Regions from separate parts of the Kribbella sp. NBC_01505 genome, predicted to be linked through region 2. Evidence: predicted binding sites of a transcription regulator. Region 2 holds the regulator's gene; each other region holds the start of a gene.
What was found. The regulator HrcA, encoded in region 2, represses chaperone genes, less so after heat shock. The targets are predictions, from matches to a motif close to TTGGCACTCGNNNNNNNCGAGTGCCAA.
Positions count from the first base shown of each region.

Region 1: groES (co-chaperone GroES) is a predicted target of HrcA. The motif match lies at 2,052-2,078, and genes of this name have one in related genera.
Region 3: OG474_RS08585 (FmdB family zinc ribbon protein) is a predicted target of HrcA. The motif match lies at 1,752-1,778, and genes of this name have one in related genera.

Region 1 covers NZ_CP109425.1:2,258,540-2,261,813, forward strand. Annotated here, with positions in the region: gene groL (chaperonin GroEL) at 1-1,489, opposite strand, end outside; gene groES (co-chaperone GroES) at 1,619-1,915, opposite strand; gene OG474_RS10480 (peptidoglycan-binding domain-containing protein) at 2,207-2,680, shown strand; gene OG474_RS10485 (peptidoglycan-binding protein) at 2,749-3,274, shown strand, end outside.
Region 2 covers NZ_CP109425.1:6,778,947-6,782,220, reverse strand. Annotated here, with positions in the region: gene dnaJ (molecular chaperone DnaJ) at 1-840, opposite strand, end outside; gene hrcA (heat-inducible transcriptional repressor HrcA) at 878-1,900, opposite strand; gene OG474_RS32055 (Gfo/Idh/MocA family protein) at 1,950-3,035, opposite strand; gene OG474_RS32050 (ThuA domain-containing protein) at 3,044-3,274, opposite strand, start outside.
Region 3 covers NZ_CP109425.1:1,884,329-1,887,602, reverse strand. Annotated here, with positions in the region: gene OG474_RS08600 (alpha/beta fold hydrolase) at 1-235, shown strand, start outside; gene mscL (large conductance mechanosensitive channel protein MscL) at 232-624, opposite strand; gene OG474_RS08590 (Flp pilus assembly protein CpaB) at 723-1,334, opposite strand; gene OG474_RS08585 (FmdB family zinc ribbon protein) at 1,390-1,731, opposite strand; gene OG474_RS08580 (penicillin acylase family protein) at 1,913-3,274, shown strand, end outside.

The DNA.
Region 1 (3,274 bases), 4.5 Mb from region 2:
CCTTGACCGGGTCCAGGACACCCTGGGCGAGCAGGTCGCCGTACTCGCCGGTGGCGGCGTTGAAGCCGCTGCCGACCTCGAGCTCCGCAACCTTCGAGGTCACGACGTAACCCTCGTAGCCACCGTTCTCGGCGATCCAGCGCAGCGGCTCGACGACCGACTTGCGAACGATCCGGACACCCGCGAGCTCATCGCCCTCGAGGCCCAGGCCGTCGTCCAGCACCGTGGCGGCGTGCACCAGAGCAGAGCCGCCACCGGCGACGATGCCCTCTTCGATCGCGGCGCGCGTCGCGGAGACGGCGTCCTCGATCCGGTGCTTCTTCTCCTTGAGCTCGACCTCGGTGGCCGCGCCGACCTTGATCACGCAGACGCCGCCGGCGAGCTTCGCCAGCCGCTCCTGCAGCTTCTCGCGGTCCCAGTCGGAGTCGGTCCGCTCGATCTCGGCCTTGATCTGGTTGACCCGGCCCTCGATGTCGTCGGACTTGCCGGCACCCTCGACAACAGTGGTGTTGTCCTTGGTGACGACGATGCGCCGCGACGTACCGAGCACCTCGAGGCCGACCTGGTCGAGCTTCAGCCCGACCTCCGGCGCGATGACCTGGGCGCCGGTGAGGGCGGCGAGGTCCTCGAGCATGGACTTGCGGCGGTCACCGAAGCCCGGCGCCTTGACGGCGACGGAGGTGAAGTTGCCGCGGATCTTGTTCACCACGAGGGTGGACAGGGCCTCGGCCTCGACGTCCTCGGCGATGATCAGCAGCGTCTTGCCGGACTGCACGACCTTCTCCAGCAGCGGCAGCAGGTCCGCGATCGCGGAGATCTTGCCCTGGTGGATCAGGATGTACGGGTCCTCCAGCACCGCTTCGCCGGCCTCGGCGTCGGTGATGAAGTACGGCGAGATGTAGCCCTTGTCGAACTGCATTCCCTCGGTGAACTCGAGCTCGGTCCCGAAGGTGTTCGACTCCTCGACGGTGATCACACCGTCCTTGCCGACCTTGTCGAACGCGTCCGCGATCAGGGTGCCGATCTCGGCGTCCCGGGCGGAGATGGTGGCGACGTGGGCCATGTCGCCCTTGTCGTCCACCGGCCGGGCGGTCTCGACGAGCCGCGCGGAGACAGCCTCGACAGCCGCCTCGATCCCGCGCTTGAGGCCCATCGGGTTGACCCCGGCGGCGACGGCCCGCAGGCCCTCGTGCACCAGCGCCTGCGCCAGCACCGTCGCGGTGGTGGTGCCGTCACCGGCGACATCGTTGGTCTTGGTGGCGACCTCCTTGGCGAGCTGTGCACCAAGGTTCTCGAACGGGTCGTCCAGCTCGACCTCACGGGCGACGGTCACACCGTCGTTGGTGATGGTCGGGGCGCCCCACTTCTTGTCCAGGACGACGTAGCGGCCCTTCGGGCCCAGCGTCACCTTCACCGTGTTCGCGAGCTTGTCGACGCCGCGCTCCAGCGCGCGCCGAGCGTTCTCGTCGAACTCGAGGATCTTCGGCATGAAGAAAACCAGTCCTTTTCTGAATGTCTCGCGTAGCAGGCTTCGAACCAAGATCCCACTGCCCTGACCCACTCCGCCCCGGTACCAGAGGTAGCCGGGGCGGTGTCAGTCAGGAACAGTGGGCGGTCGTCACTTGCTGACGACTGCGAGGATGTCGCGGGCGCCCAGGATCAGGTAGTCCTGGCCGTCGTACTTGACCTCGGTGCCGCCGTACTTGGAGTAGATGACCTTGTCGCCGACGGCGACGTCCAGCGGGACGCGGTTGCCGTTGTCGTCGATCCGGCCCGGACCGACGGCGAGGATCTCGCCCTCCTGGGGCTTCTCCTTGGCGGTGTCCGGGATCACCAGGCCGGACTTCGTGGTCTGCTCGGCTTCGAGCGGCGCGACGAGGACGCGGTCCTCGAGCGGCTTGATCGTGACCGACACTTGCTGACCTCCACGGTCGATTCGCATTTTTGTCTGTGGTGCTGCGCGGTCGCGCTCCCCTGCCGTCGCGGGGCTCAGGAGGCCGGACCGTTGGCACACCCACTAGGAGAGTGCCAACACCGAATCTAGGCCGCGATTAGCACTCGGTCAACTCGAGTGCCAAGTCTGTCTCGATACGAGACATCGCGGAGTGATCACTTCGGGGCCCGGACCCCAACCATCCGCCCGGTCCGCGAGTCCCATCGGCACAGGATTCCGAACGGTCGGGATCCGTCCTTGGGGAGGTCACCAATGACCGTTCGCCTTCGTCCCGCCGCCGTACTCGCCGCGGCCGTCCTCGTCGTCGCGCCGCTCACCGCCGCCACCACCGCGTCGGCAGCGCCGCTCTACCAGTGCCAGTCCGCGACCTTCCGCAGCGTCGGGGGCGGCTGGAAGGTCTTCGTCCCGGATGTCTGGGAGGACGTCAGCACCACCTGCAACCTCAAGTACGGCGACAACCCGGACCGCGACCCGAAGAACCCCAGCGGCAACCCGACGCAGGCGATCGCCGCACTGCAGAGCAATCTGAACTACTGCTACGGCTCCAAGCTGGCCAAGGACGGCCGGTACGGCGCCAAGACCCGCGACGCCGTGAAGGCCGTGCAGAAGAAACTCCGGGTGACCGCGGACGGTATCTACGGCCCGCAGACCCGCTCGGCGATGAAGTGGCGGATGTACAACCCGACCACGAAGGTGTGGAGCAAGAGCTGCTACGACAAGCTCTGAGCATCCGGTCGGGTACGGATAGTGGTCCCACGCTGGCCTAACGCAGGCCGGCGTGGGACCGTCTTCCCATGGCATTCACGCTGCCCAAGCTGCCAAAACTGTCCGGCCGCACCGTCATGGTGCTCGCCGCCGTCAGCGCGTTGGCGATCGGCGCGGTCGCAGCGAACGCCTCCAAGCACCAGCAAGCGGCCCAGCCGAAGCCCGCGGGCGACCAGGCCGCCGCACCGCTCACCGCGAACAAGGCCAGCGACCAGACCTCCCTGGAGGCGACCGCCGCAGCCGAGGCCAAGCTGGACCAGTGCCGCTCCGCGCGACTCATCCCGGTGAACAAGACCTGGGGCATCCCGATGCCGTCGGTCAACGGCAGCTCCAGCACCAACTGCAACCTGAAGTACGGCGACAACCCGCACCGCGGCTCCGACCGCACGGGTGACCCCGAGACCTCGATCCAGGTCCTGCAGCGCAACCTGAACTCCTGCTACGGCACCAAGCTCGCCATCGACGGCATCTACGGGAAGAACACCCGAGCCGTCGTCACCATGGTCCAGCGCAAGCACAACATCATCGCGGACGGCATCTACGGCCCGAAAACCC
Region 2 (3,274 bases):
CGCGGCCGCCGTCATCGGCAGGTTGACCGTGCAGTGCAGGTCGTCGCCGTTGCGGGTGAAGACCTCGTGCTGCTCGACCTCGATCTCGACATACAGGTCACCGGCCGGACCGCCGCCGGGGCCGACCTCGCCCTGTCCGGTCAGCTGCACCCGGACGCCCGTGTCGACGCCGTCCGGGATCTTCACGGTCACCGTCCGGCGGCTGCGGACGCGGCCGTCGCCGGCGCACTCGCGGCAGGGGCTGGGGATCGTCGTACCGAAGCCGCGGCAGTTCGCACACGGGCGCATGGTCCGAACCTCACCGAGGAACGAGCGCTGCGTGTGCGTGACCTCGCCACGGCCGTGGCAGATCTCGCAGGTGACCGGCTCGGATCCAGCCTCGGCGCCGGAGCCCGAACAGGTCGGGCACAGCACCGCGGTGTCGACCTTGAGCTCACGCGTCGTCCCGAAGGCCGCCTCGGCCAGGTCGAGGTGCAGCGGGATCAGTGCGTCCTGACCGCGTCGCGTCCGCGGCCGCGGCCCGCGGGTGGCCCCGCCGGTCTGGCCGAAGAACGCGTCCATGATGTCGGTGAACGTGAACGCCTGGCCGCCGCCGAACCCACCGGCCCCGCCCGCACCCGCGGACGCGAACGGATCGCCGCCGAGGTCGTGCATCTGCCGCTTCTGCGGGTCGCTGAGCACCTGGAACGCGCGGCCGATCTCCTGGAACTTGTGGTGCGCGTCCTCGGAGTCGTTCACGTCCGGGTGGTACTGGCGTGCCAGTTTGCGGTACGCCTTCTTGATCTCGTCCGCTGAAGCGTCACGGCTGACGCCCAGGACGGCGTAGTAATCGGTGCTCATACTCCAGACCAGGGGTTGGTTGAGTTCGTCGAATTCATCAGGATTCAGCCAGGATCTGGCTGACGTAGCGCGCGACGGCCCGTACGGCGCCCATCGTGCTCGGGTAGTCCATGTGGGTCGGGCCGACGATGCCGAGTGTGGCCAGCGCCTCCGACTTCGACCCGTAGCCGGTCGCGACCACCGACGTGGTGGCCAGCTCCTCGTACGGGTTCTCGTGACCGATGCGGACGGTCAGGGTCTGCGGGTGGGTCGCCTCACCGAGCAGCTTGAGCAGGATGACGTGCTCCTCGAGCGCCTCGAGCACCGGCTTCACGTTCCGCTCGAAGTCGTCGCCGTACCGGGTCAGGTTGGCGGCGCCGCCGACGGCGATCCGCCGCTCACCCATCTCGTCGGTGAAGGCCTCGAGCAGCGTGCTCACGATCGCGGCGACCAGCGGCCGGTCGGCCGGCGCGAACTCGTCCGCGACGGCGGCCAGCGTGGTGGTCGCGTCGGTCAGCCGCTGGCCGACCATCGCGGTGTTGAGCCGCGATCGGAGGTCGGCGACGAGCTGGTCGTCGATGTCCCTCGGCAGCTCGACGATCCGCTGCTCGACCCGGCCGTTGCTCGTGATCAGCACCAGCAACAGGCGGCGCGGTGTCATCGTGACCACCTCGATGTGCCGCACGCTCGACCGGTTGAGCGACGGATACTGCACGATCGCGACCTGGCGGGTGATCTGCGCCAGCAGCCGAACGGTCCGCCGGACGACGTCGTCCAGGTCGACCGCTCCGCCGAGGAAGGACGTGATGGCCTTCTTCTCGGCCGCCGACAGTGTCTTGACCGTGCTCAGCTTGTCGACGAACAGCCGGTAGCCGGCGTCGGTCGGGATCCGGCCGGCGCTGGTGTGGGGCTGGGTGATGTACCCCTCCTCCTCCAGCGCGGCCATGTCGTTGCGCACAGTCGCCGGAGAGACACCGAGGTTGTGCCGGTCGACCAGAGTCTTCGAGCCGACCGGCTCATGGGTGGCCACGTAGTCCTCGACGATGGCGCGGAGCACATCCAGCTTGCGCTCGTCCAGCACGCGCACCACCCTCTCCCAGTCTTGGCACTCACAAGTTCAGAGTGCCAGTCTAGGCCGTGTCAGGCGTGGCTCCCAACGGAACGGCTGCGGGGCGCGTCACTGTACTGGCCACATCCAGGGGCTGATCCTGCACGGCAGAGTCGATAAAAGACTCCAGTACGTCGAGCACGTGGTAGGCCAACTCGCCGTTCGCCCGGTGCGGTTCGCCGTTGCGCAAAGCCCGGGCCATGTCCGCCACACCGACCCCACGGCCGGCTCCGGCATACCCACCGGCTGTTGCCACCTCCGTCCATTCGCGCTGCGCCGCCGTGACGATCTCAACCGTCCCATCGAAGCCATTGGGGTCCGGAACCGACAGACTGCCGTCGGTGCCGTGCACCTCGATCCGCGGCAACCGTCCGGCCCACACGTCGAACGACATCAGCACGGTGGTCAGCGCACCGGACTCATGCTCCAGTACGCCGGTCACGTGCGTCGGCACCTCGACCGGGAAGACAGTCCCTGCCCTGGGACCGGTGTGGATCGTCCGCTCCTGCTTCGACTGTCCGGCCCGCGCGGTCACCCGTCGTACCGGACCGAGCAGTGTGACCAGGCTGGTCACGTAGTAGGGGCCCATGTCGAGCACTGGGCCGCCACCGGGCTGGTAGTAGAACTCGGGCGCCGGGTGCCACAGCTCGTGGCCGGGCGTCACCATGAAGGCTGTGGCGGCATGCGGTACGCCGATGTCGCCACGGTCGATGACTGCGCGTGCGGTCTGGGTGCCGGTGCCGAGCACTGTGTCCGGAGCGCATCCGATCCGGAGGTTGTTCGCGGCGGCGTACTTGAGCAGCGGTTCGGCCTCCACGCGATCCATGGCCAGCGGCTTCTCGCCGTACACGTGCTTGCCGGCTGCCAGCGCAGCCTGGTGCACGGCAGCATGTGCAGCGGGGATGGTGAGATTGACGACGAGGTCCACGTCATCGGCGGCGTACAGCTCATCTGGTGTGAGCGCGCGGACGCTGTCCGTGGCGACGGCCTGGGCGCGGCTGAGGTCCAGGTCGGCCACTGCGACCACGTCGACACCGGGGAGCTTGGCCAGGTGCTCCAGGTAGGTGCCGGAGATGACTCCGGTGCCGACAATGCCGACCCGTGACACAGCGCCGCTCACTTGCTCGCCCACAGCAGCCCCCGCTCGATGATCGTGCGCACCTCGGGTACGTCGAAGTCGTCCAGCTTGTGACCGACCGTGCAGACGAACACCCGGCCCTCGCCCCACGTGCGCGTCCAGACCGCCGGCATCACCGCACCCTCGATCCACGGGAAGTCCGGGTGCGAGGCCAACGTGGTGGTGGCCAGCACGTTGTTGGTCGGGTCCACGTGCAGGTAGTACTGCTC
Region 3 (3,274 bases), 4.9 Mb from region 2:
CGGCGACACCCTGCGCGGAACCACCGATGCCGAACTAATCGATCTCGCCCGGATCCCGGTCGCCGTCCTGCCGTCGCTGCTCGAGAATCCGATGCATCAACGCAGGACGGTCGATGCGCTGCTCGCGTTGATCCCGGGAAGCCGGGAGCTGTCCGGTTGCCCGGAACCACCGCGCCCCGACTTCCCGCCGTACTTGGACCACTTCGTGCGAACGATCGTGGAGTTCGTGAACTAGGAGCGCTGCCGCAGTGCGTCGCGGATCTCGGTCAGCAACTGCTGGTCCGTGGTCATCGGGTCGTCAGCCGGCTCCGGCTCCTGACCGCGCTTGCGACGCTCGGCCAGCTTGTTCAACGGGTAGACGATGAGGAAGTACACGGCTGCTGCGACGAACAGGAAGTTCAGGATTTCCTGCAGGATGACGCCGAAGTGAAACTCGGACCCGTTCCACTTGGCGAGCCAGAGCTTGCTGACGTCGGCCGCGCCGAAGATTGCTCCCACGAGTGGGGTGATCAGGTTCTCGACGAGTGCGGTGACGATCTTGCCGAACGCTGCGCCGATGACGACGGCGACCGCGAGGTCGACGACGTTGCCGCGCATGATGAATTCCTTGAAGCCCTTGAGCATTGGAGTGCCTCCACGAAGCGGATGTTGTACTCCGGTCAACGTAGGACTGCGCCGGTGGTCACGCGAGGGCACGCGCCGCAGTGCTCGAGGGGCAGTGATCAACTCGTGTCCGGAGTCAGTGCGACGCTGATCCTCGAGTTGGTTGTGGCCTGGGCCAGTCTGGTGGCAACCGTGGGGGAGGCGGCGACCACGATCAGTGCGCCGGTCGATCGTGAGGCCGGGAGCGCGATCACCCGGACTGCGTGGGCCACGAGCCCGGCCGAGGCACTCGTCGTACTGGTCCCGGCGTAGAGATCGAGGCGATCGCCGACTCGGAGCAAGGCACTGATCTCGGAGTCGTCGATCCGGAACGGGTAGGCGACCGAACCCGGTGGAACCAGACCTGGCCCCAGGAAGCGGGCGTCGGTCAGTGGCTCACCGGATCTGACCGGTCCGCTCAGGACACGACGGGCGACGTCCGAGCCCGGTGTCAGCGCTCCGGAAGGGATGGCGTCGGCGGGGAGTTCGAGAGAACGAACATCGTCGGCAGCGGGCGCGACGCCGCCGGACAGATCACGTGCTGCCGCGAGCACTGTGACTGTCGGAGGAGGCGCGGGCGCCAGTGAGGTCAGGCCGAAGTAGACGGCGGCCGCCGCGGCGACACCGGCCAGAAGACGGCGGTGCCAGCGAGCGGCCCGGGAGAGATCGCGGAGGAACGAAAGGCTTGTCATGCCAGAGAAAATACGAGCTTCTCCGGCCCTGCTTTCAGTTGTCCACAGGCCAAAATCAGGCGGCGCTGGTCTTGCTGGAGGAGCTGCCCTTGCTCGAGGAGTCCGAGGACTTCGACGACGAACCGGAGTCCGACGAGGAGGACGTCGTGGACGAGCTGGAGGACGACTCCGACTTGCTCGACGACGACTCCGTCTTGGCCGGAACCGAGCTCGTGCTCGTGGAGCGGCTGTCGTTGCGGTAGAAACCGGAGCCCTTGAAGACAACACCCACCGCGTTGAAGACCTTACGCAGCGTGCCCTGGCAGTTGGGGCAGACGGTCAGGGCGTCGTCGGTGAAGCTCTGCCGAACCTCCAGCGCCTCACCGCAGTCGGTGCACTGGTACTGGTACGTGGGCACGGTTGGTTCCCTTCAGGCCGCTGGCACTCGTACTACTCGACTGCTAATAATGCGTCAGCGCCCCGAAGTATTCCAAACTTCACGCTCAACTCCGCCCCGCAGTCCCCTCCGGACGCAGAGCAACGCAAAGTTCCGGGCACCCCATTTGGGCCCAGGGTCCGCATTCTCTACGGTTGGGTCCGTGCGTCGCCTGCTTCGAGCCGTCATCATCTGCGGTATCGCGCTCGCCACGGTCCTCGTGGTGATCGCCGGTACTGCCGTCTTCGTCGTCCGCCACTCGTTCCCGTCGTACGACGGAACGGTCGAGCTGGCGGGTCTGGACGCCGATGTCGAGGTGGTCCGGGACGCCAACGGCATCCCGCAGATCTACGCCTCCAACCCGGCCGACCTGTTCGCCGCGCAGGGTTATGTGCAGGCGCAGGACCGCTTCTTCGAGATGGACTTCCGCCGCCACGTCACCGCCGGCCGGCTGAGCGAGCTGTTCGGCAAGAGCGCGCTGGAGACGGACAAGTTCGTCCGCACGCTGGGCTGGCGCCGGGTCGCGGAGAAGGAGCTCGGCCTGGTCAGCCCGTCCACCCGGCAGTATCTGGACGACTACGCCCGCGGCGTGAACGCCTACCTGGACAAGCACAGCGGCTCCGGCCTCAGCCTGGAGTACGCCGTACTCGGTCTGGATCCCAACGGTCGCCGTGACTACCGTCCGGAGCCGTGGACCGCGGCCGACTCGCTGGCGTGGCTGAAGGCGATGGCCTGGGACCTCGGCGGCAACATGGACGAGGAGATCAACCGCACCAAGCTGCTGGCAAGTATCCCGTCCAAGAGTGTCGACGCGCTCTACCCGTCGTATCCGTTCGACCGGAACGAGCCGATCGTCGCAACCGCTTCGGTGGGCGCGGACGGCAAGTTCAGTGCCGCTCCGCCGGCGAACAGCGAGCTCCGGCGCGGCATGCTGACGAGCGACCTGCTGAAGTCACTCGACTCCGTGGACAAGGTCGCCAAGGGCCTGCCGATGCTGCTCGGCCAAGGCGAGGGCATCGGTTCGAACTCGTGGGTCGTCTCCGGCGACCACACCCAGAGCGGGAAGCCGCTGCTGGCGAACGACCCGCACCTGGGCGCCACCATGCCGGGCGTCTGGTCGCAGGTCGGTCTGCACTGCACCAAATTGGTCCGCAGCTGCCCGTACGACGTTTCCGGCTTCAGCTTCGCCGGACTGCCCGGTGTGGTGATCGGCCACAACAACGCGATCTCCTGGGGATTCACCAACCTCGACCCCGATGTCCAGGACCTCTACCTGGAGCGGATCGAGGGAGACAACGTCCTCTACAACAACCGCTGGAAGCCGCTGACCAAGCGTGCGGAGACCTTCAAGGTCGCCGGTCAGGACGATCCGGTGACGATCACCGTGCGGGAGTCCCGGCACGGTCCGATCATCTCCGACGTGGGCGCCGACCAGCGCGAGACCGGCGAGCTGGCCGGGAAGCGTCTGCAGGCCGACAAGGCGTACGCGGTGGCCCTGCAGTGGACCGCGCTGCGGCCGGGGAAG